2 linked regions of the Actinoalloteichus fjordicus genome follow. Each later gene encodes a partner of the first gene's protein in a complex. Links are inferred from orthologs where the notes say so. Each region holds a gene or a part of one and is shown on either strand. Other genes may lie near its edges.

Region 1 (11,807 bases):
GGTCCATGCGGTCACGGAGCCGCTGGACGTGTTCCTCGACAGACCGCTGGTGTTCTGCGGAGGCCTTCCGGTCTGCGCGGGCTAGGGCCAGCGCCGCCTCGGCCGACAGCTGGGCGCACATCATCATGTCCAGGACGGCCTCCCGACGGTCCTCAGTCTCGGCCGCGACGAGCATGGGCCGGAGGTGCTCCACCATGCGCTCCATCTCCCCGGCCGACGCCACCAGCGCGTCGCGGGCTGCGGCCATCGCGGCGCGTCCTCGGTTGAAGTGATCCATGGCCTCGTGCCGTCGCTGTGGGGAGAGCTGGTCGAGACTCCGCAGCAGTTCGTCGCTCAGCTCGATGTTCCAGATGTCCTTCTCCGCGCTCATCTGCTCAGCCTGGCACGGGGACGTGCTCGTGCGCGCCTGAGTTCTGCCCTGACTTCGGTCCTGACTTCGGCGTAGGCTGATCCACAGGTGCCTGACACTGCGGGTGACCCACCCCGTTTTGACCCGTCCCAGCGGGTGCGGGTATCTTTGCTGCCTGGGCCCGACTTGTGTTGGGCTGGTCTGTGTGCCTGTGATCGTTGGCTCATCGCCTCCGTAACCACAGGACGGTGGAAGTCTTCCGGGTTGGCCGAGGGTTTCACGCCTGTGGGCGTGGAAGCGGGCGACACGCCCGACCTCGGGTTACGGGGGACAGCCGCGTGACTCCAGACACGACCCGCAAGGGTCGGATATAGCCTGAGGTGCTCAAAGGAGCATCTTTACGTAGCGAACGGAAGAAGTAGCCGGTCCATGCCCACGATCCAGCAGCTGGTCCGCAAGGGCCGCCAGGACAAGGTCGCGAAGACCAAGACCGCGGCGCTCAAGGGGAGCCCGCAGCGGCGCGGTGTGTGCACCCGCGTCTACACGACCACCCCTAAGAAGCCCAACTCGGCGCTGCGCAAGGTCGCGCGTGTCAAGCTGACCAGCGGCATCGAGGTGACGGCCTACATCCCCGGTGAGGGCCACAACCTGCAGGAGCACTCGATGGTGCTCGTTCGTGGCGGCCGTGTTAAGGACCTGCCCGGTGTTCGTTACAAGATCATCCGTGGCTCTCTTGACACGCAGGGCGTGAAGAACCGCAAGCAGGCCCGCAGCCGGTACGGTGCGAAGAAGGAGAAGAGCTAACCATGCCCCGCAAGGGACCGGCCCCCAAGCGGCCGCTTATCTCCGACCCGGTGTACGCCTCGCCGCTGGTGACCCAGCTCATCAACAAGGTGCTGGTCGACGGCAAGCGTTCAGTGGCTGAGAAGATCGTGTACGAGGCCCTGGAGGGCAGTCGCGAGAAGACCGGCACCGACCCGGTCGTCACGCTCAAGCGCGCGCTCGACAACGTCAAGCCCGCCCTGGAGGTGCGCAGCCGCCGTGTCGGTGGCGCGACCTACCAGGTGCCGGTGGAGGTGCGGGCGAGCCGCTCCACCACGCTGGCTCTGCGGTGGCTGGTCGGCTTCGCCCGTCAGCGTCGTGAGAAGACGATGGTCGAGCGCCTGACGAACGAGCTGCTGGACGCGAGCAACGGACTCGGGGCGAGTGTGAAGCGCCGCGAAGACACCCACAAGATGGCCGAGTCGAACAAGGCCTTCGCGCATTACCGCTGGTGATCGAGGATGCCCGACACGATCGACTTCGTCGGTCACGGCTCCGCCTCGGATCGGACATCCGATTCGAGGCCTGCTGTTGTCGGGCCTTCGGCCACCCCTAGAGACAGCTAGACAAAGCTGATCAGGAACGGGGAAGACTCTCGTGGCACGCGACGTGCTGACTGACCTGGCCAAGGTCCGCAACATCGGGATCATGGCCCACATCGACGCGGGCAAGACCACCACGACCGAGCGGATCCTCTTCTACACGGGGATCAACTACAAGATCGGCGAGGTGCACGACGGCGCGGCGACGATGGACTGGATGGAGGAGGAGCAGAAGCGGGGTATCACCATCACCTCGGCTGCCACCACCACCTTCTGGGCAGACCACCAGATCAACATCATCGACACTCCCGGGCACGTCGACTTCACCGTCGAGGTGGAACGGTCGTTGCGCGTGCTCGACGGCGCGGTCGCGGTGTTCGATGGCAAGGAAGGCGTCGAGCCGCAGTCCGAGCAGGTCTGGCGGCAGGCGGACAAGTACGAGGTTCCGCGAGTCTGCTTCGTCAACAAGATGGACAAGCTCGGTGCGGACTTCTACTTCACCGTGCGCACCATCGAGGAGCGCCTCGGTGCCCGCCCGCTCGTCATCCAGCTGCCCATCGGTGCTGAGAACGACTTCGCGGGTGTCGTCGACCTGGTGAACATGCGCGCGCTGACCTGGCGTGGCGACGTTCAGAAGGGCGAGGACTACACCGTCGAGGAGATCCCGGCGGATCTGGCCGAGAAGGCCGCCGAGTACCGGGAGAAGCTCGTCGAGGCCGTGGCCGAGACCGACGAGGAGCTCATGGAGCTCTACCTCGGCGGTGGCGAGTTGTCGCTGGAGCAGATCAAGGCGGGCATCCGCAAGATCACGATCGCTCGTGAGGCCTACCCGGTGCTCTGTGGCTCCGCGTTCAAGAACAAGGGCGTTCAGCCCATGCTCGACGCGGTCATCGACTACCTGCCCTCGCCGCTGGACGTGCCGCCGATGGAGGGTCTGCTGCTCGACGGCGAGACTCCCGCCACTCGGCAGCCCAACGTCGACGAGCCCTTCTCCGCCCTGGCATTCAAGATCGCCGCGCACCCGTTCTTCGGGAAGCTGACCTACATCCGGGTCTACTCGGGCAAGGTCAGCTCCGGCACGCAGCTCGTGAACGCCACCAAGGACCGGAAGGAGCGCATCGGGAAGCTCTTCCAGATGCACTCCAACAAGGAGAACCCGGTCGAGGACGCGCAGGCGGGTCACATCTACGCGGTGATCGGTCTCAAGGAGACCACCACCGGTGACACGCTCGCCGACCCGCAGAAGCCCATCGTCCTCGAGTCGATGAGCTTCCCGGAGCCGGTCATCCAGGTGGCGATCGAGCCCAAGACCAAGAGTGACCAGGAGAAGCTGGGTACGGCGATCCAGAAGCTCGCCGAGGAAGACCCGACGTTCCAGGTCAAGCTTGACGAGGAGACCGGTCAGACCATCATCGCCGGTATGGGCGAGCTGCACCTCGAGGTGCTGGTCAACCGGATGAAGAGCGACTACAAGGTCGAGGCGAACATCGGTAAGCCGCAGGTGGCCTACCGGGAGACGATTCGCAAGACGATCGAGAAGGTCGAGTACACCCACAAGAAGCAGACGGGTGGCTCTGGCCAGTTCGCTCGAGTGATCGTGAAGCTGGAACCGTTGGAGAGCACCGACGGTGCGCTCTACGAGTTCGAGAACAAGGTCAGCGGTGGCCGGGTGCCGAGGGAGTACATTCCGTCGGTCGACGCGGGCGCCCAGGACGCGATGCAGTACGGAGTGTTGGCGGGCTACCCGCTGGTGGGGCTGAAGTTCACCCTGCTGGACGGCGCCTACCACGAGGTGGACTCCTCCGAGATGGCGTTCAAGATCGCCGGTTCGATGGCGATGAAGGAAGCCGCTCGCAAGGCCTCCCCGGCACTGCTCGAGCCCATGATGGCTGTCGAGGTGACGACCCCTGAGGATTACATGGGCGACGTCATCGGCGACCTGAACTCCCGCCGTGGCCACATCCAGGCCATGGAGGAGCGCAGTGGTGCGCGCGTCGTCAAGGCGCTCGTTCCTCTGTCGGAGATGTTCGGGTATGTCGGCGACCTGCGTTCCAAGACGCAGGGTCGGGCGAACTACTCGATGCAGTTCGACTCCTACGCCGAGGTTCCGACGAACGTCGCAAAGGAGATCATCGCGAAGGCGACCGGTGAGTGAGTCTCACCTGTAACGCGGCCTGCCGAGGAGTTCTCCTCGGCTCGGCTGCGGGTGAGCGGCTCGACCAGCCGACGCAAATCCAGCGGTAAGTGCTCCGGTGCCCGTCGGGCTCCGGAGCCCTCCGAGGGGGAAATGTCATCGGCCGCCTCGTATGGGCGGCGAAAATCGAAACCGTCGAGCACATACAACAGTCCGTGCGGCGGAAAGATTAAGTCCAGGAGGACAAACCAGTGGCGAAGGCGAAGTTCGAGCGGACGAAGCCGCACGTCAACATCGGCACCATCGGTCACATCGACCATGGCAAGACCACGCTGACCGCGGCGATCTCCAAGGTCCTGCACGACAAGTTCCCGGACCTCAACCCTCTGATGGCCTTCGACTCGATCGACAAGGCGCCCGAGGAGAAGCAGCGCGGCATCACGATCTCCATCGCGCACATCGAGTACCAGACGGAGAAGCGTCACTACGCGCACGTCGACTGCCCCGGCCACGCCGACTACGTGAAGAACATGATCACGGGTGCGGCGCAGATGGACGGTGCGATCCTCGTGGTCGCCGCCACCGACGGCCCGATGCCGCAGACGCGTGAGCACGTGCTGCTGGCCCGTCAGGTCGGCGTTCCCTACATCGTGGTGGCCCTGAACAAGGCCGACATGGTGGACGACGAGGAGATCTTCGAGCTCGTCGAGATGGAGGTCCGTGAGCTGCTGTCGGCTCAGGAGTTCCCCGGCGACGACCTCCCGGTCGTGCGCGTCTCCGCGCTCAAGGCGCTGGAGGGCGACGCCGAGTGGAGCGCGAAGCTCCTCGAGCTGATGGACGCGGTCGACGAGAACATCCCGGAGCCGGAGCGCGAGGTCGACAAGGCGTTCCTGATGCCGGTGGAGGACGTCTTCACCATCACCGGTCGTGGCACCGTGGTCACCGGTCGTATCGAGCGCGGCATCGTCAAGGTGAACGAGGAGGTGGAGGTCGTCGGCATCAAGGAGAAGTCCCTGAAGACGACCGTCACCAGCATCGAGATGTTCAACAAGTTCCTCGATGAGGGCCAGGCTGGCGACAACGCCGCTCTGCTGCTCCGCGGCATCAAGCGCGAGCAGGTCGAGCGCGGCATGGTCGTCACGAAGCCGGGCTCCAACACCCCGCACACCAGCTTCGAGGCCGAGGTCTACATCCTCTCGAAGGACGAGGGTGGCCGTCACACGCCGTTCTTCAACAACTACCGTCCCCAGTTCTACTTCCGGACGACGGACGTGACCGGCGTGGTCACGCTGCCCGAGGGCACCGAGATGGTCATGCCCGGCGACAACACCGCGATCTCGGTGGAGCTGATCCAGCCCATCGCGATGGACGAGGGTCTGCGTCTGGCGATTCGTGAGGGCGGTCGCACCGTCGGCGCGGGTCGCGTCACCAAGATCAACAAGTGACTCACCGTGGGGAGGGCTCCTGATCCAGGGGCCCTCCCCACCCCCGATTTGGAGGCCTACCTCGGGGTATGGCATCCTGTAAGGGTTGCTCGTCGGAGGCTGTCGGTGAAGCATTGCGAACCGACAGCCTCGGCGCGAGCGCCCCGCGTCCGCAGCCTTGAGGATCGACTCGAGATCGGTGTCGGCCGGGGCTGCACGAACGCAGGTCCATCAGCGGACCCTGCGGGGTGCAGGGGGTCGAGAGATCCACACCACCGATGACGTCACAGGCATCGGTCTGAGCATCGGGCGCGACACGCCCGACCGCGTGGACCGGGTGACGGTGACGACTGGCAGTGTTTTTTCCTGAATAGGGTGTCTCCTTACGCAGGGGAGCAGCACGGGCCGGGAGGATCCAGGTCGGGATCAACGCGAGGCAACCGCAGCGTGTTAGTCAGAAGCGGCACGAGATTAGAGGAACGGCAAGCCACTATGGCGGGACAGAAGATCCGCATCCGGCTCAAGGCCTACGACCACGAGGCGATCGACGCGTCCGCGCGCAAGATCGTCGAGACCGTGACGCGCACCGGCGCTCGGGTCGTCGGACCTGTGCCGCTGCCCACCGAGAAGAACGTGTACTGCGTCATCCGCTCGCCGCACAAGTACAAGGATTCGCGCGAGCACTTCGAGATGCGCACGCACAAGCGTCTGATCGACATTCTCGACCCGTCGCCGAAGACGGTGGACGCGCTGATGCGCATCGACCTGCCGGCCAGTGTCGACGTCAACATTCAGTGATTCGGGCGCTAGAGCGGCGGAGATAACGAGACCCATGTCTGACAAGCAGATCAAGGGGATCCTGGGCACCAAACTTGGTATGTCCCAGGTCTTCGACGAGAACAACCGGATCGTACCGGTCACGGTCGTCAAGGCCGATCCGAACGTGGTCACCCAGATCCGGACCGACGAGAAGGACGGCTACTCGGCCGTCCAGCTGGCATACGGCGCCATTGACCCTCGTAAGGTCAACAAGCCCGAGACCGGCCACTTCAGCAAGGCGAAGGTGACCCCTCGCAGGCACCTGGTGGAGCTGCGCAGCAGCAACGCCGGTGAGTACGAGGTCGGCCAGGAGGTGACGGCCGACGTGTTCGATCAGGGCACGCTGGTCGACGTCGTGGCCACGAGCAAGGGCAAGGGCACCGCCGGTGTCATGAAGCGACACGGCTTCGCGGGTCTGAGCGCCAGCCACGGTACTCAGCGCAAGCACCGCTCGCCCGGCTCCATCGGCGGCTGCGCCACTCCCGGTCGCGTCTTCAAGGGCGTCCGGATGGCCGGACGCATGGGCAACGTGCGGGTCACCACGCAGAACCTGACCGTGCACCGGGTCGACCTCGAGGCGGGACTCATCCTGCTCAAGGGTGCGGTTCCCGGCCCGAAGGGCGGCCTCGTGCTGGTCAAGAGCGCTGCTAAGGGCGGTGTCTGATGAGCGCGAATGTTGAGATCAAGACCCCGGACGGCAAGGCCGACGGCAGCATCGAGCTGCCCGCCGACGTCTTCGACGTCCAGGCGAACATGGCCCTGATGCACCAGGTCGTGGTCGCGCAGCAGGCGGCGGCTCGGCAGGGCACGCACGACACGAAGACCCGCGGCGAGGTTCGCGGCGGTGGGCGTAAGCCGTACCGCCAGAAGGGCACCGGCCGCGCCCGTCAGGGTTCGGTTCGTGCGCCGCAGTTCGTCGGCGGTGGTGTCGTGCACGGCCCGACTCCGCGCGACTACTCCCAGCGGACGCCCAAGAAGATGAAGGCCGCCGCTCTGCGCGGTGCCCTCTCCGACCGGGCCCGCGAGGGGCAGCTGCACGTGGTCACCTCGCTGGTGGACGGCGAGAAGCCCTCGACGAAGTTCGCTCGTCAGGCGCTGCGCACGATCACCGAGGCCCGCCGCGTGCTGGTCGTCCTGCACCGTGAGGACGTCCTGGGCTGGCAGAGCCTGCGCAACCTTTCCGACGTGCACCTGATCGCTCCCGACCAGCTCAACACGTACGACGTGCTGGTCAACGACGACCTGGTGTTCACGAAGGCGGCTCTGGAGAGCTTCCTCTCCGGCTCGGCCCGGCGGTCTGGCAAGGCCACCGCTCGGTCCGGCGCGAGCGCCGACGCTACCGAGTCCGACTCAGATGGGGAGGCTGGGAAGTGATCCCCGACCCTCGCGACATCTTGGTTGCTCCGGTCGTCTCCGAGAAGAGCTACGGCCTTCTCGAGGAGAAGAAGTACACCTTCGTGGTGGTTCCGGACGCCAACAAGACGCAGATCAAGATCGCCGTCGAGCAGGTCTTCGGCGTGAAGGTCGCGAGCGTGAACACGCTCAACCGTCAGGGTAAGCGCAAGCGCACCCGCACCGGGTACGGCAAGCGCAAGGACACCAAGCGGGCGATCGTGACCTTGCACCCGGAGAGCAAGCCGATCGAGATCTTCGGCGGGCCGTCCGCGTGACGCGGCCGGACCGAACCGGACTGAACGACTGAGGACTGCACAGACATGGGCATCCGCAAGTACAAGCCGACGACACCGGGTCGTCGTGGTGCCAGCGTGGCCGACTTCGCCGAGATCACTCGGTCGACGCCGGAGAAGTCGCTGGTCCGTCCGCTGCACGGCCGCGGTGGTCGTAACGCGCACGGAAAGATCACGACCCGGCACAAGGGTGGTGGCCACAAGCGCGCCTACCGTCTGATCGACTTCCGTCGGTTGGACAAGGACGGCGTGCCTGCCAAGGTCGCGCACATCGAGTACGACCCGAACCGCACCGCCCGCATCGCGCTGCTGCACTACGCGGACGGCGAGAAGCGCTACATCATCGCCCCGGAGAAGACGCGCCAGGGCGACGTGATCGAGAGCGGTCCCCGGGCTGACATCAAGCCGGGCAACAACCTGCCGCTGCGCAACATCCCGACCGGCACCGTGGTGCACGCCATCGAGCTTCGGCCCGGCGGCGGCGCCAAGATCGCCAGGTCGGCGGGTGCCAGTGTGCAGCTGGTCGCCAAGGACGGGCCCTACGCCCAGCTCCGGATGCCGTCCGGTGAGATCCGCAACGTGGACGTGCGTTGTCGCGCCACGATCGGTGAGGTCGGCAACTCCGAGCAGGGCAACATCAACTGGGGCAAGGCGGGACGGATGCGGTGGAAGGGCAAGCGCCCGACCGTCCGTGGTGTCGCCATGAACCCGGTCGACCACCCCCACGGTGGTGGTGAGGGTAAGACCTCCGGTGGTCGCCACCCGGTGAACCCGGCTGGTAAGCCCGAGGGTCGTACGCGTCGTAACAAGCCGAGTGACAAGCTCATCGTCCGCCGACGCCGCACCGGCAAGAAGCGCTGAGCAGGGAGGGAGTGAAGGATGCCACGCAGCCTGAAGAAGGGCCCGTTCGTCGACGACCACCTGCTCAAGAAGGTGGACGTACTGAACGAGTCCGGCAAGAAGACGGTGATCAAGACCTGGTCCCGGCGCTCGACGATCATTCCGGACATGCTCGGGCACACGTTCGCCGTGCACGACGGTCGCAAGCACGTCCCGGTGTTCGTGTCCGAGGCGATGGTGGGTCACAAGCTGGGCGAGTTCGCCCCGACCCGCACCTTCAAAGGTCACGTCAAGGAAGACCGCAGGTCTCGCCGCCGCTGACGCGGGCTTCGACGCGAGATTCACGGACTAGCAAGAGCAAGGGGAAACAGCGATGAACGCCCGAAACGACGCTGTGGCGCCGGAAGGCGAAGAGACGCCGTCGCGTGCCGTGGCGCGGGCCCGCTATGTCCGCGCCACGCCGATGAAGGTGCGCCGCGTGGTCGATCTCGTCAGGGGCCGTCACGCTCAGGAGGCCCTGGCCGTGCTCCGGTTCGCGCCGCAGTCTGCCAGCGAGCCGGTCGAGAAGGTGCTTGCGAGCGCCATCGCCAACGCCGAGAACAACCTCGACCTCGATCCGGAGACGCTCTGGATCAGCAGCATCTACGTGGACGAGGGGCCGACGCTGAAGCGCATCCGGCCGCGGGCTCAGGGCCGCGCGTACCGGGTCCGTAAGCGGACCAGCCACATCACCGTCGAGGTCGAGTCCCGGCCGCAGGCCACGGGCCGGACTCGCAAGTCCAGCGTGAAGGGAAGTGCCCGGTAGTGGGTCAGAAAATCAACCCGCACGGCTTCCGGCTGGGGATCACCACCGACTGGAAGTCCCGCTGGTACGCCGACAAGCAGTACGCCGAGTATGTGTCGGAGGACGTCAAGATCCGCCGAATGCTCTCCAAGGGCATGGAGCGGGCAGGCATCTCCAAGGTGGAGATCGAGCGCACCCGAGACCGGGTCCGCGTCGACATCCACACCGCACGGCCCGGCATCGTGATCGGCCGCCGCGGCGCGGAGGCCGACCGCATCCGCGGTGAGCTGGAGAAGCTGACCAAGAAGCAGATCCAGCTCAACATCCTTGAGGTCAAGGGTTCCGAGTCCGATTCGCAGCTCGTGGCGCAGAACGTCGCCGAGCAGCTCTCCAACCGGGTGTCCTTCCGGCGCGCGATGCGTAAGGCGATGCAGTCGTCGATGCGCTCGCCGCAGGTCAAGGGCATTCGGGTGCAGGTGAGCGGCCGCCTCGGCGGTGCGGAGATGTCGCGCTCGGAGTTCTACCGCGAGGGTCGGGTTCCGCTGCACACGCTGCGTGCGGACATCGACTACGGCTTCTTCGAGGCCAAGACGACCTTCGGCCGTATCGGCGTGAAGGTCTGGATCTACAAGGGTGAGCTGGTCGGCGGCCTGAAGGCTCGCGAGGCTGCGGCTGCCGAGGCTCGGGCACCTCGCCGGGACCGTTCGGATCGGGCGGACCGCCCGGACCGGCCCAACCGTCGTCGCTCCGGTGCGTCCGGGACGACCGCGGCAGGCACCGAGGCCGGACGGGCTGCGGCCGAGACGGCGGAGAAGACGGCGGTCGCGACTTCGCCGTCCGCCGGCGAGAAGACGGAGGGCTGAGAAGTGCTCATCCCGCGTAAGGTCAAGTTCCGTAAGCAGCACCGCCCCGACCGGAGCGGCGCAGCCAAGGGCGGGACGCGGGTCACCTTCGGTGAGTTCGGGATCCAGGCTCTGGAGCCCGCTTACGTCACCAACAGGCAGATCGAGTCCGCTCGTATCGCCATCAACCGGCACATCCGTCGTGGTGGCAAGGTCTGGATCAACATCTTCCCGGACCGCCCGCTGACCAAGAAGCCTGCCGAGACCCGGATGGGTTCCGGTAAGGGTTCGCCGGAGCAGTGGATCTCCAATGTGAAGCCCGGCCGGGTGCTGTTCGAGATGACTTACCCGAACGAGACGGTCGCTCGCGAGGCGTTGCTGCGCGCGATTCACAAGCTTCCGATGAAGTGCCGCATCGTCACACGTGAGGGTGGTGAGTTCTGATGGCAGCGGTCAGCACCGCAGCCGAGCTGCGTGAGCTCACCGAGAGCGAGCTCGTTCAGCGTCTTCGGGAGGCCAAGGAGGAGCTGTTCAACCTCCGCTTCCAGATGGCGACCGGACAGCTGGAGAACAACCGTCGGCTGCGCGTCGTGCGGCATGACATCGCCAGGATCTACACCGTGATGCGTGAGCGCGAGCTGGGCTTGTCCGTCTCGCCGGACCAGGCGGACGCGACCACGAGTGAAGGTGCGGCATGAGCGAGAACGAGCAGAAGACCGAGACGCGGAACAACCGCAAGGTTCGCGAGGGTTACGTCGTCTCGGACAAGATGGACAAGACGGTCGTCGTGCAGCTTGAGGACCGTAAGAAGCACTCCCTGTACGGCAAGGTTCTGCGGAGCACCACCAAGGTCAAGGTGCACGACGAGCAGAACGCCGCAGGCGTGGGCGACCGGGTCCTGCTCATGGAGACTCGACCGCTGTCGGCGACCAAGCGCTGGCGCATCGTCGAGATCCTCGAGAAGGCCAGGTAGGAATCGCGGCGCTTCGGCAGGGTGGTCTCCTGCCGAAGCCGTGCCTGTCAGTAAGGTGCGGCGTCGGCGCCTGGTCCGAGACTGTCAGAGGTCTCAGACCGACCAAGAGGCACTACTAGAGACGACCGCGCCCGTCGGGTCGGAAATCCGGCGGGCAATACGCAGGTCAGGAGTTGACGTGATTCAGCAGGAGTCGCGGCTCCGCGTCGCTGACAACACCGGAGCCAAGGAGATCTTGTGCATCCGGGTGTTGGGCGGCTCGGGGCGGCGGTACGCGGGCATCGGCGACATCATCGTCGCGACCGTGAAGGAAGCGATCCCGGGCGCCAACGTGAAGCGTGGTGACGTGATCAAGGCCGTCATCGTGCGCACCGTGAAGGAGCGCCGTCGTCCGGACGGTTCCTACATCCGGTTCGACGAGAACGCCGCGGTGATCATCAAGGCGGACAACGAGCCGCGCGGCACGCGCATCTTCGGCCCGGTGGGTCGCGAACTGCGTGACAAGAGGTTCATGAAGATCATCTCGTTGGCGCCGGAGGTGCTCTGATGAAGGTGCACAAGGGCGACACTGTCGTGATCATCGCAGGCAA
Region 2 (11,869 bases), 1.2 Mb from region 1 along the record:
GGTTCCGCTGGACTCGGTGGCGGAGGAGTCCAACACTCCGACGTCGAAGTCGATCGTCGTCCGGCTGGAGCAGGCGGGCTGACGCCCGATTCGGACCTGCTCGGACGTCGGACCGGCCTCGGCGGCACGCCGAGTGCCGGTCCGGGTGCGTCAGCCGACGAAGAGCCTGGTCACGGTGCGGACGAGCTCCGCAAGCCCGTAGGCGAAGGGCAGCCCGACCCACAGCCAGGCGAAGGTCATCAGCCCGATCCGGCGGCGGGCCGGGGTTCCCTCTGGCAGCGCGTCCTCGGCGCTCATCGGGTGGCTCCCTTCTCGGACTTCGCCGTCTGCTCAGGCTTCGCCGTCTGCTCGGCCTTCTCTGACTTCTCGGCGGGGGCCTGACCGCCCTCGGCAGGCTCGTGGTGTCGAGAGTCCACCGGGCGGATCAGTTCGTTGGCGACGAAGCCGACCAGGAGCAGCCCGATCATGACGAACAGGGACAGGGTGTAGAGGTCGGAGCCCGTACGGCCCGCCGCCTCCTGCGAGTCGGCGACGGCGTTGACGATCAACGGTCCCAGCACGCCCGCCACCGACCAGGCCGTCAGCAGCCTGCCGTGGATCGCCCCGACCTGGTAGGTCCCGAACAGGTCCTTGAGGTAGGCCGGGACGGTGGCGAACCCGCCGCCGTAGAAGGACAGGATGCCCATCGCGGCAAGCACGAAGACCGGCGTGGACAGGCTGCCTGCCAGGGCGATCACCAGGTAGAGCAGGGCGCCCGCCCCGAGGTAGACGCGATAGACGTTCTTACGACCGATCACGTCGGAGGTCGAGGACCAGATGAAGCGGCCCGCCATGTTGGTCAGTGACAGCAGCGCGACGAAGCCTGCCGCCGCGCCCGCCGCCACCGGCGTCGCGGTGTCGGCGAAGAAGTCGATGATCATCGGCGCGGCCTTCTCCAGAATGCCGATGCCCGCCGTCACGTTGAGACACAACACCACCCAGAGGCACCAGAACTGCGGGGTGCGCACGGCGTTGCGGGCGGACACGTTCGCGGTCGTGATCATCCGTCGCGCCGTGGCCGCCGTGCGGGGCGGGCCAGGTGGCCGCCAGTCGGCTGCGGGAACCCGGATCAACAGCACGCCGAGAGACATGAACGCGGCATAGGCGAGACCGTGGACGACGAGCGTCGTGGCGATGCCCGACGAGTCCGCGCCGAAGCTGTCGAGCATCCAGGACGACCAGGGCGCGGCGATCAACGCACCGCCGCCGAAGCCCATGATGGCGATGCCGGTGGCCATGCCAGGCCGGTCTGGGAACCATTTGATCAACGTCGAGACCGGCGAGATGTAGCCGATGCCGAGACCGACGCCGCCGATGCCGCCGTAGCCGAGCACCACCAGCCAGAACTGCCCGGTGGCCACGCCCAGCGCGGCGACGAGGAAGCCGGTGGAGAAGCAGACCAGTGAGACGAACATCGCCCACCGTGGTCCGTTGCGCTCGACGAAGGTGCCGCCGAATGCGGCCGAGAGCCCGAGCATGACGATGCCGAGTTGGAAGGGCAGCGCGCTCTGAGTTCCCGATAGGTCCATCGCGGACTCCAGCGGGGGTTTGAACACGCTCCACGCGTAGGCCTGTCCGATGGCCAGGTGCACGGACAACGCCGCAGGCGGGACGAGCCATCGACTCCACCCCGGCGCGGCGACGATCCTCGACCGATCGAGCAGACCCTGAGACATCGCCACTCCAAGCACGCGACTAACACCGGAACGGGTGAAGGGACGCTACCTCGGGTGACCCCGATCTTTCGAGCATCCGGCCGATCGAATTCTCGGCCCCACCACGGACACCGGTCGGACCCGCCGAGATGCTTCCGGTGCATCAGATCCGCTACCAGTACTTTTGACCACGGCGTGGTTGCGCCTACCCCGACGCACGGCGGCAGACCTCCCAGAAATCCGACACGCGGACGATCCGCGGCCGAGGAAAGTCCCCGCCCGCCGACCGTTCTCTCATCCCTTCGAGTGACCACTCGAACAAGCGACACAACCGCAGCTTGGCCACGTAGCGCAACGACGATGGCGGTTGGTCGTGCCAGGTACCGTCGGGTGATCAGGGCCCCGACTCGGGACCCCGTCCCGAACCCGACGGAGGCACGCAGATGGGACGAGTGACCGTGCGCAGGCAGGTGCTGCGTGTCACGGCGACGGGAGCCAGGACCCGTCCGGACTCGCTGGCGGTCGAGGAACCGCTCGAGACTCGGGTGAACGGCCGCCCTCTCGCGGTGACGATGCGCACACCCGGCAGCGACGTCGAACTCGCCCATGGCTTCCTGCTCACCGAGGGCGTCATCGCACATCGTGAGGACGTCTCGATCGCCCGGTACTGCGACGGTGTCGACGACGAGGGACGCAACACCTACAACGTCCTGGACATCGCGCTCGCCGAGGGAGTCCCGCCGCCGGAGACCGGCGTCGAGCGGAATTTCTACACCACGTCCTCCTGCGGGGTCTGCGGTAAGGCCGCCCTCGACGCGGTCCGGCTGAGCACCCGGTTCTCCCCCGCCGCCGACGAGGCGCGGGTGAGCGTCGACACTCTGACGCGGCTGCCGGTCGCCCTGCGCGAGGCACAGCGGGTCTTCGACGCGACCGGCGGCCTGCACGCCGCAGGCCTGTTCACCGGGGACGGCAGGCTGCTCGCCGCCCGCGAGGACGTCGGCAGACACAACGCCGTGGACAAGGTGCTCGGCTGGGCGCTGTTGGACGGCCGCGTCCCGCTGACGGGCTGCGTGCTCATGGTGTCGGGGCGGGCGTCGTTCGAACTCGTGCAGAAGGCGGCGATGGCGGGGGTTCCCGTGCTGGCCGCCGTGTCCGCACCGTCGTCACTGGCGGTCGACCTCGCCGAGGAACAGGGCATGACCCTGATCGGCTTCCTCCGAGGGGACTCGATGAACGTCTACGTCGGTCGGGAACGGGTGACCACCGCCCACGACACGGACGCGGACCGCGCGGAATCACCCGCCACGCCCTCCTCCAGGTGAATTCACTCCGACGTCACTCGCCTAAACGTGAGCAGCGGTGGCCGACCCGGCACGGCTCGACGACGGTGGGTCTGAACCTGCTCCCAGACCCTGACGTCGAGGAGGCCCTTCCATGGCACCAGACCCCACTGTCGACTCGGCGCGCGATCCAGGCAGGCGCCGTTTCCTGACCATGATCGCGGGACTGTCCGGGCTCGGCGCGGTCGCGGTGGCCACCGGCGGGGCGCTGACACAGGGCACGGCGCACCCGGCCACCGGCATGGCGGGCGGCATGTCCCTCGGGGAGTTGCTCAGCGGCGGCATGTCGCGTGCGGTGGTCCGCCGCGAACAGGTGTGGTCGGAGGCACGCGGCCGGAACGTCGGTCTGGTCACCCTCATCCCCGCCGGGTCGTACGCCCGTCGACTCCCGGTCTGTGTGGTGCTGCACGGCAGGACCGGCAACTCCGAGGAGGTCACCGCCGCACCGATGCCCGACACGCTCGACGCCACGATCTCGGCAGGCGGCACCCCGTTCGCCGTGATGGCCGTGGACGGCGGCGACGACTACTGGCATGAGCACACCAAGGGCGACGACTCGATGGGGATGCTGCTGCGTGAGGTGCCGGTCTGGGCGGCGGCACGGGGACTCGGCATGCCGGAGGCGGCGGTAGGCGTCTCGATGGGTGGTTTCGGCGCCCTGTTGTACGCGCGCAGGCGGCGGGAACAGGGCAGGCCGCTGCGGGCGGTCGGGGCGATCGCCCCGGCGTTGATCCTCAGCTGGGACGAGATGAGCCAGCGCAACGCCTTCCACGACGAGGCGGACTGGGCGAGCATGGACCCGCTGCGCAACATCCCTGCCCTCGGCAACGTCCCGGTGGGCATCTGGTGCGGTACCGAGGACGGCTTCATCGAGGGAGCCCGGCAGTTCATCGAGAAGGCCCGCCCCGAGGTCGCGGAGCTGAGCCCCGGCGGCCACACTCGCGCCTTCTTCGACTCCTCCGTCCCACCCGCGCTGGCCTTCGTCGGGCGCCGACTCCGCTGACCTCCATCACCGCACCCGCAGACGCCCCAGGCCGCCACACCGCCGGGGCAGGCATCGGACCGACCGACGTCAGGGGCAGTACTCGCCGCCCGCCGGATCTCGTCGTCGAGTCGCCGTCGGAGGCTCAGCGCGGCGGGTCTCGGCGGGCGGTGTTCAGGTCCGCCGCCCCCGGGTCCATCAGCCAGTCCAACACCTGCGGCCACGGCCCGAAGCCGGACTCAGGGTCCAGATGCCGCCCGCCGGGCACCACGTCGACCTCCACCCCCAGCGTCCGGCCCAGGATGGTGGTCTCCGCGACGCCGCCCCACGGGTCGTCGACGCCCGCGACCAGGCGCGTGACTCCCGCCGCCCGGCGCAGGCTCCACCCGTCGACCGGCGGATACGGCATCCCGCTCAGATCGGGGTGACGCCAGCGACGACCGGGCGGGGCCACCAGCAGCACGCGATCCGCCCGCCTGCCTCGCCCGCCGAGCACGGCAGCATGATGCATCCAGGTCAAGGCCCCGCAACAGTGCGCGACCACCACGAGCTCGGTGGCACGGGGGACGCGGGCGACTCGCGCCTGCACCACGGGCAGCCAGTCGGCCAGCATCGGCGTGTCCGCTGCGGGCAGGCGCGGGAAGTCGACGTCCCAGCCGTGCTTGTAGGCGCGGGGCGCCAGCCACAGCTGCCAGTGATCCGGCGTGGGCGTACGCCAGCCGTGCAGCAGGAGCACCTGTCGATCCGACATCTCCGCCTCCGTCTCAACAGCTCTCCGGACTGCCCACACGACCGACCGTGCCGCCGTCGGCCTGCCGCCGGGCGCACCGCTCGCAGGCAGGCAGGACACCGATCCTCCGTGTCGCGGCACCAGGAGGTCCCGACTGGACTCTTCCCGGCCGGCCACGCCGCCGCTCGACGGAGCAACCGCGAACCGGCACGCTCCGGCCAGACCGGCCAGACCACCAAGGCCGCCTGTGCACGGCCGAGATCGTGCCCCCACCCGCCGCAGTGATCAGCGGCGACGCGGCGACGCCGCCGACCGCAGGCAGACGCCGAGCCGACGTCGGAGCACGCGCTCTCCCCCCGGATGTGCCCGAGGAGATCTCGCTCCCCCACCTGGCCGCGATCAGGCCAGCCGCCGGGCGAGGAAGGAAAGGGTCGCGTCCCATGACTCCTGCTGGGCGAGCGCGATCCCCTCGGCGGAGCCGCCCGCCATCAGGGTCTCGCTCCATGCTGCGGTGGTCGGCACCAGAGGCGGACGCAGGAAGTGCCCCGCGTCGGGGAAGGTCCGGGTCTCGTCCTGATGAGCGATGCCGTGCACGCCGCGTCGAGCCACCATCGCGCGAGCCATCTGATCGGCGGGCCAGAGCTGGTCGTCCTCTCCGCAGAGCAGGAGCAGCGGGGCGTCGATCCGCTCCACCGGGATGGTCGCGCGGTCCACCTCCGCGAGATTGCGCAGCCCTGCGGCGTAGGACGAGCGCAGGTGCAGCGCAGTCGGGCGGGGATGGCGGGCGACCCGATGTCGGACGGCCTGCCCGAGCAGTTCGGGAAGCAGCCTGCCTGCCCGGACCCGCACCCACGGCAGCGGCCTGCCTCGATGAGTCCACGAGGACGTGCGGGCAGGCGGCCCGCCCGCGGCAGCGGCCTGCCACACGACGGAACTCGGGGACACCAGCGCGATGGCGCGAATCGGATGGTGATCGAGATAGGCCAGCGCGGCGAGGGCACCCACACAGCCCGCCGAGGAGGCGAACACGCCGATCCGATCGGCGTCGACCCTGGGATGGGCCGCCAACCAGCCGAGAGCGTCGGTGATCGTCTCGATCGGCACCTCGGTGAACCCCGGCTGCGTTCGCTCGTCACTCAGGTAGTCCACGACGACCGCCACATAGCCGCGCGACGCGAGCAGGGCCGCTCTGGGCAGCATCGCCGCGCCGCCGGTGAACCCCGGCACGATGAGCACCCCTGGGCCGCGCCCGGAACCCGCCGGAGTGAAGACGCTGATGGTGCTGCCCGGCACGTCATGGTCCTGCCGTTCCACCCCAGCGGCGGCCCACCGCCGCACCACCGTCGCGACCGCGGTCTCCGCGCCTGCCTGCGCGGTCACGCGGCAGGTGAGCGAGTCGGGTGCGGCGCTGAAGTCGACGGGCGCCCGCCCCGGCGCGGCGAAGCGCATCGACCACCACGGACCTGCGGGGTCGATGCCCTGATACGTGCCGGTCAGCGGCTCGTGCGTACCGAGGTCGACCAGTCCGGAGACATCGGCGCCATAAGTGTTGAGCGAGGTCCAGGCATGGCCTGCCGCATCGGTGATCCGCAGCTCCAGCTTGACCCCGACGTGTGAGGCAGCGCGCACCCGGACGACAGGCGGCCGGTCCGCCATGCCGTCGAGCGGATCGATCTCCAACTCCATCGACTGCACCGACCTCCCTCGCCCCGCAGGATCGATCTCGTCGTCCCGGCGGCCTGCGGCGCGACGGACGGCACCCGGCGAGCAGCGCCGAAGATCACGCGGCGGCTGGACCTGCACGGCGAACCGCACCGAGAGTCACTTCGTCGGCTGGAGCCACGCAGGCGACCCTGCTCCCTCAGTCGAGCTCCGAGGCAGCGCCTCGCCTCACCCGAGAGCCTCGCAGGCTTCGGCCGCCTCGGCACACCGGCACGACGCGGATCCGACTCCCGGCCCGCCGTGGCAGGTTCACCACGACGGGCCGGGATTGAGCGAATCGACGTCGTCCTCGAGGCAGCGATCGACGTGCGTTGGCGGCGAGGCCCGCCGACGTCAGGCCGACTTCTCGCGGCGCTCCCGCCGAGAGGCCTGGCGGGCCACGATGGTGGGGTTCACGTTCTCTCGCACCGTCTGCTCGGTGATGACGACCTTGGCGACGTCGCTGCGGCTGGGGATGTCGTACATCACCGACTGCAGCACCTCCTCCATGATCGCCCGCAGACCACGTGCGCCGGTGCCTCGGAGGATCGCCTGGTCCGCGATCGCCTCCATCGCCTTCTTGGTGAACTCCAACTCGACGCCGTCGATGTCGAAGAGCTTCTGATACTGCTTGACCAGCGCGTTACGCGGCTCGGTCAGGATCTGTACCAGTGATTCCTTGTCCAGGTTGGTGACGCCTGCGACCACCGGCAGTCGACCGATGAACTCGGGGATGAGGCCGAACTTGATCAGGTCTTCCGGCATGACGTCGGTGAAGAAGTCCATCGCGTCGATCTCGGCCTTCGACCGGATCTCCGCGCCGAAGCCCAGCCCGCGCTTGCCGACGCGGTCCTGGATGATCTTCTCCAGGCCTGCGAACGCGCCCGCCACGATGAACAGCACGTTCGTCGTGTCGATCTGGATGAACTCCTGGTGCGGATGCTTGCGTCCGCCCTGCGGCGGGACGCTCGCAGTGGTGCCCTCGAGGATCTTCAACAGGGCCTGCTGCACACCCTCGCCGGAGACGTCCCTGGTGATCGACGGGTTCTCGCTCTTACGAGCGATCTTGTCGACCTCGTCGATGTAGATGATGCCCGTCTCGGCACGCTTGACGTCGTAGTCCGCCGCCTGGATCAGCTTCAGCAGGATGTTCTCGACGTCCTCGCCGACGTACCCCGCCTCGGTCAACGCCGTGGCGTCCGCGATCGCGAAGGGGACGTTGAGGAGCTTGGCGAGGGTCTGCGCGAGATAGGTCTTGCCGCAGCCGGTGGGCCCGAGCATCAAGATGTTGGACTTGGCGAGTTCGACGTTCTCCTCGCGGCTGTCCTTGGCTCGATCGCCCGCCTGGATGCGCTTGTAGTGGTTGTAGACGGCCACCGCGAGCGACCGCTTGGCGCCGCCCTGACCGATCACGTACTGATCGAGGAAATCGTGGATCTCGGCGGGCTTGGGCAGCTCGTCGAGCTTGACGTCGCCCGCCTCGGCGAGCTCCTCCTCGATGATCTCGTTGCAGAGGTCGATGCACTCATCGCAGATGTACACACCGGGGCCCGCGATGAGCTTCTTCACCTGCTTCTGACTCTTCCCACAGAACGAGCACTTGAGCAGGTCGCCGCCGTCACCGATACGTGCCATGACCGCTGACCTCTGTCCCCTCTGGCTCACCCGGACTCGGTGTGCCTGGCCGTGTACGTCATCGACGGTACCTTGCCTGCCCCCGGTCTTCGGGTGGGCAAGCCTCTCCCGTCGCCGCCGAGTGTGTCGGGACGTCCGACACACTCGGCGTGTCGGGTCAGTTCTGCGAGAGCTTCCGGTACGGAATCACCTCGTCGACAAGACCATATTCCAACGCCTCTTGAGCCGTCAGGATCTTGTCGCGCTCGACGTCTTCCCGGACCTGCTCTGCCGAGCGGTTCGTGTGCCGGGCGAGCGTGGCCTCCATCTGGGTCCGCACCCGCTGGATCTCGTTCGCTTGGATCTCCAGGTCCGACACCTGACCATAGACGCCTTCGATCGCGGGCTGATGGATCAGCACCCGCGCGTTGGGCAGGATCAGACGCTTGCCCGCGGTGCCCGCCGCCAGGATCACGGCGGCGGCCGAGGCCGCCTGGCCGAGGCAGGCCGTCTTGATGTCGGGCCGAACGAACTGCATCGTGTCATAGATCGCCATCAGCGAGGTGAAGGAGCCGCCGGGCGAGTTGATGTACATCGTGATCTCGCGGTCCGGGTCGTCCGACTCCAGGCACAGCAGCTGTGCCATCACGTCGTTCGCCGAGACGTCGTCGACCTGCGAGCCGACGAAGATGATCCGCTCCTCGAACAGCTTGCTGTAGGGGTTGGACTCCTTGACCCCGTAGCTGGTGCGCTCGATGAAGGACGGCAGTACGTAACGAGACTGTGGACGGTGAAGCTCGTTCATCGTGGTGACTCCTAGAGATCGGCCTGGATCAACACGGCGGCCGGGATCAGCGCCGACTCGTGCCCTTGGGGTTGGGCAGCTGGTTGGTACGGCTGACCACATGATCGACGAAGCCGTACTCCTTGGCCTCCTCGGCCGTGAACCAGCGGTCGCGGTCGGAGTCGGCGGTGATCCGCTCGACCGTCTGACCGGTGTGCTCGGCGATGAGCTCGGCCATCTCCTTCTTGTCCTTGATCCACACCTCGGCCTGGATGGCGATGTCGGAGGCGGTGCCGCCGATGCCGGACGACGGCTGGTGCATCATCACCCTGGCGTGCGGGAGGGCGTATCGCTTGCCGGGTGCGCCCGCCGACAACAGGAACTGCCCCATCGATGCGGCGAAGCCCATCGCCACGGTCGACACGTCGGGCTCGATGAGCTGCATGGTGTCGAAGATGGCCATACCCGCGAAGACCGAGCCACCCGGTGAGTTGATGTACAGCCTGATGTCGGCCTCGGGGTCCTCGGCCTCGAGCAGGAGGAGCTGGGCGCAGATCTGGTTCGCGATGTTCTCCTCGACCTGAGAGCCCAGGACGATGATCCGTTCACGAAGCAGGCGCTCGTAGACCGAGTCGTTCAAGTTGAGACCGCTGCTGCTCGAACGCATCTCGGGGGTGGGGATGGGTGGGTGCTGCGTCACGTCTGCCTGCCTTCTCCAACCAGTGATGGGCGGTTCTCGTCCACATCGGCAGCGCTACCGATGTTCCGCCGTCGGTCATCCGGATTACTCAATCGACAGTAACGAACACGGGCGGCGCTGCCTTCCCAGCACCGCCCGTGTTCGCCCAGAGCGTTCTACTTCTCCGCAGCGGCACCCGCTGCATCGGACTTGCCCGTCGTCTCGGCTTCGTCGTTCTCCACCACCGCGTCGCCCTCGATGACCGCACCGGGCGCGGCCTCCGGCTCCTCGGCGGTGCCGAACAGCTCGTCGAGGTCCAGGGTGTTGCCGGAGGCGTCGGTGACCGTGGCCTGCCGGACGACGCCCGCCAGGGCCTTGCCCCGTCGCACGTCGGCGTAGATGGCACCGAGCTGGTTGGACTGCTGGGCCCGCTGCACGTACTCGTCGGGGCTGATGCCGAAGCGCTGCGCCTGGTAGACGATGCGCTGCGTCAGCTCGTTGTCGGAGACGGCGACCTGCTCGGCGTCGGCGATGGTGTCGAGCACGAGCTGCGTGCGCACCGCCTTCTCCGCCTCGGCCTTCGTCTCGGCGTCGAAGCCCTCCAGGGTCTTGTCCTGCTGCTCCAGCCACTCGGCGAACCGCGCCTCGTCGTGGTCGAACGGGTGGATCGCGTCGTGCTTGCGCACCTCGATCTCCGCCTCGACGACCTTCTCCGGCAGCGGGACCTCGGTGGTCTCCAGCAGCACCTCGAGGACCTTGTCGCGGGCCTCCATGCCCTGCTGCATCCGCTTGACGCGGCCGATGCGCTCGCGCAGGTCGCCCTTCAGCTCCTCGAGGGTGTCGAACTCGCTGACCATCTGGGCGAACTCGTCGTCGGCCTCCGGCAGCTCGCGCACCTTCACGGAGGTGGGCTTGACCTGGACCTCGGCCTCGCGGCCCGCGTGTTCCCCGGCGACGAGCGTGGTGGTGAACGTCTTGGTCTCGTCCTGCGAGGCGCCGATCAGGGCGTCGTCGATGCCCTCCACCAGCTGGCCGGAGCCGATCTCGTAGGAGAGGCCCTCGGTGCGGGCGTCCTCGACCTCGACGCCGTCGACCGTGGCCGACAGGTCGACGACCACGAAGTCGCCCGCCTCGATCGGCCGGTCGACGCCGGTGAGGGTGCCGAAGCGCGCACGCAGCTCGTCGAGCTGGGTGTCGATGTCGGAGTCCTCCACGGCCACGTCGTCGACGGAGACGGCGAGCTCGCCGAAGGCCGGGATGGTGATGTCCGGCCGGACGTCGACCTCGGCGCTGAAGGCGAGCACGTCACCATCGTCGATCTTGGTGACCTCGATCTCCGGCCTGCCGAGGGTGCGCACCTCGCCGCTGTTGACGGCTTCCATGTACTTCGCGGGGATGGCCTCGTTGACGACCTCGTCGAGCACGACGCCTCGTCCGAGCCTGCTCTCCAGCACTCGGGAGGGGGCCTTGCCCGGCCGGAAGCCCGGAATACGGACCTGCGAGGCGAGCTTGCGGTAGGCACGGTCGAAGTCGGGCTTGAGCTCGTCGAACGGCACCTCGACGTCGATCCGTACCCGCGTCGGGCTGAGCTGCTCGACGGTGCTCTTCACGTGATCTCCTTGGGACGTTGCGATCTTGGCTGGCCTGACGTCGCCCGCCACCGGCTTCCTGGGGACAAGAACCGCGGGAGCGCCCTGGCCTGCACATAGTGCTGGTCAACGCCGGGAAGCCAGCCGTGGACTGTTGAGTGCCCCGGTGAACACGGGGTCGGACTGGCTCACAGGGCGCCGCCTGTCGGCGCGATTCTAGGCGAAGTCGCCGAGGGCCCGACCGATGGGGATGCTCGCGAGCGCCACACCTCGCGTTCGGGCGCCACGCCGAGACCGTTCATGACCCGCGCCGCCCGTCCGGTGTCACGGAGGCGTGCGACGACTGCGGCCGGGCCGTCGACTCCTCCGGCCACACCGAGAATGTGGGACATCACGAGGCCCCGCCTCGGCCGGTTCCCGTGACCTCCGGGTCCCACCTGCTCACACATGGTCGGGCTGACAGGATTTGAACCTGCGACCCTCCGCTCCCAAAGCGGATGCGCTACCAAGCTGCGCTACAGCCCGTCGCGCAGATCCTAGCGCACAGCCGAGGCGACCGAGACCGCGTGATCCACCCGGCCGCTGATCGAGATCCGACCCCGTCATCGAAGGCCCTCGGCGGCACGCTAGACTTCGATCGCAGCGCCGTCAGGCGCACTTGCGGGCGTAGCTCAATGGTAGAGCCCCAGTCTTCCAAACTGGCTACGCGGGTTCGATTCCCGTCGCCCGCTCAAGTGGTTCTACCGGTGGAAACGG

The links.
Region 2: the proteins of rpsG (region 1) and tig are in contact, whole or in part, in a crystal structure (PDB 3GTY), measured with the Thermotoga maritima proteins. The link is inferred for Actinoalloteichus fjordicus from one-to-one orthologs. Residues at the interface, in WP_004081843.1 of Thermotoga maritima: Lys34, Lys52, Lys55, Glu59, Arg62, Gln63, Glu66, Asn67, Lys69, Val71, Arg95, Ala109, Lys110, Lys111, Gly112, Arg113, Pro114, Glu117, Glu121, Ile124, Ala125, Tyr127, Asn128, Asn129, Thr130, Gly131, Lys135, Asp139, Arg142, Met143; in WP_004081061.1 of Thermotoga maritima: Glu122, Val124, Val129, Leu130, Tyr133, Glu188, Gly259, Ile262, Tyr263, Glu266, Ser270, Glu273, Gln274, Glu277, Arg308, Gln311, Ile312, Ser315, Tyr316, Glu325, Arg329, Arg336, Leu363, Phe366, Trp367, Arg373, Leu377, Arg381, Leu384, Glu387.

Annotation. Positions count from the first base shown.
Region 1 is NZ_CP016076.1:639,927-651,733, forward strand. The notes cover bases 1-2,890. They hold rpsG (30S ribosomal protein S7), read left to right. Parts: upstream 1-1,155; coding sequence 1,156-1,626; downstream 1,627-2,890. Other genes in these bases: UA74_RS02900 (hypothetical protein), read right to left, coding at 1-370; rpsL (30S ribosomal protein S12), read left to right, coding at 779-1,153; fusA (elongation factor G), read left to right, coding at 1,769-2,890. Outside these bases: more of fusA, read left to right, coding at 2,891-3,868; tuf (elongation factor Tu), read left to right, coding at 4,099-5,292; rpsJ (30S ribosomal protein S10), read left to right, coding at 5,764-6,069; rplC (50S ribosomal protein L3), read left to right, coding at 6,104-6,754; rplD (50S ribosomal protein L4), read left to right, coding at 6,754-7,464; rplW (50S ribosomal protein L23), read left to right, coding at 7,461-7,760; rplB (50S ribosomal protein L2), read left to right, coding at 7,806-8,639; rpsS (30S ribosomal protein S19), read left to right, coding at 8,658-8,939; rplV (50S ribosomal protein L22), read left to right, coding at 8,992-9,423; rpsC (30S ribosomal protein S3), read left to right, coding at 9,423-10,265; rplP (50S ribosomal protein L16), read left to right, coding at 10,269-10,688; rpmC (50S ribosomal protein L29), read left to right, coding at 10,688-10,942; rpsQ (30S ribosomal protein S17), read left to right, coding at 10,939-11,217; rplN (50S ribosomal protein L14), read left to right, coding at 11,396-11,764; rplX (50S ribosomal protein L24), read left to right, coding at 11,764-11,807.
Region 2 is NZ_CP016076.1:1,792,839-1,804,707, reverse strand. Bases 8,918-11,869 are described here. They hold tig (trigger factor), read right to left. Parts: upstream 11,135-11,869; coding sequence 9,701-11,134; downstream 8,918-9,700. Other genes in these bases: UA74_RS08170 (ATP-dependent Clp protease proteolytic subunit), read right to left, coding at 8,918-9,512. In the rest of the region: UA74_RS08210 (FdhF/YdeP family oxidoreductase), read left to right, coding at 1-82; UA74_RS32725 (MFS transporter small subunit), read right to left, coding at 151-297; UA74_RS08205 (OFA family MFS transporter), read right to left, coding at 294-1,715; formate dehydrogenase accessory sulfurtransferase FdhD, read left to right, coding at 2,138-3,016; UA74_RS08195 (alpha/beta hydrolase), read left to right, coding at 3,129-4,037; UA74_RS08190 (RBBP9/YdeN family alpha/beta hydrolase), read right to left, coding at 4,162-4,767; UA74_RS08185 (acyl-CoA thioesterase/bile acid-CoA:amino acid N-acyltransferase family protein), read right to left, coding at 5,146-6,432; ATP-dependent Clp protease ATP-binding subunit ClpX, read right to left, coding at 6,802-8,082; UA74_RS08175 (ATP-dependent Clp protease proteolytic subunit), read right to left, coding at 8,240-8,866; more of UA74_RS08170, read right to left, coding at 8,913-8,917. UniProt on the Bacillus subtilis protein: Involved in protein export. Acts as a chaperone by maintaining the newly synthesized protein in an open conformation. Functions as a peptidyl-prolyl cis-trans isomerase.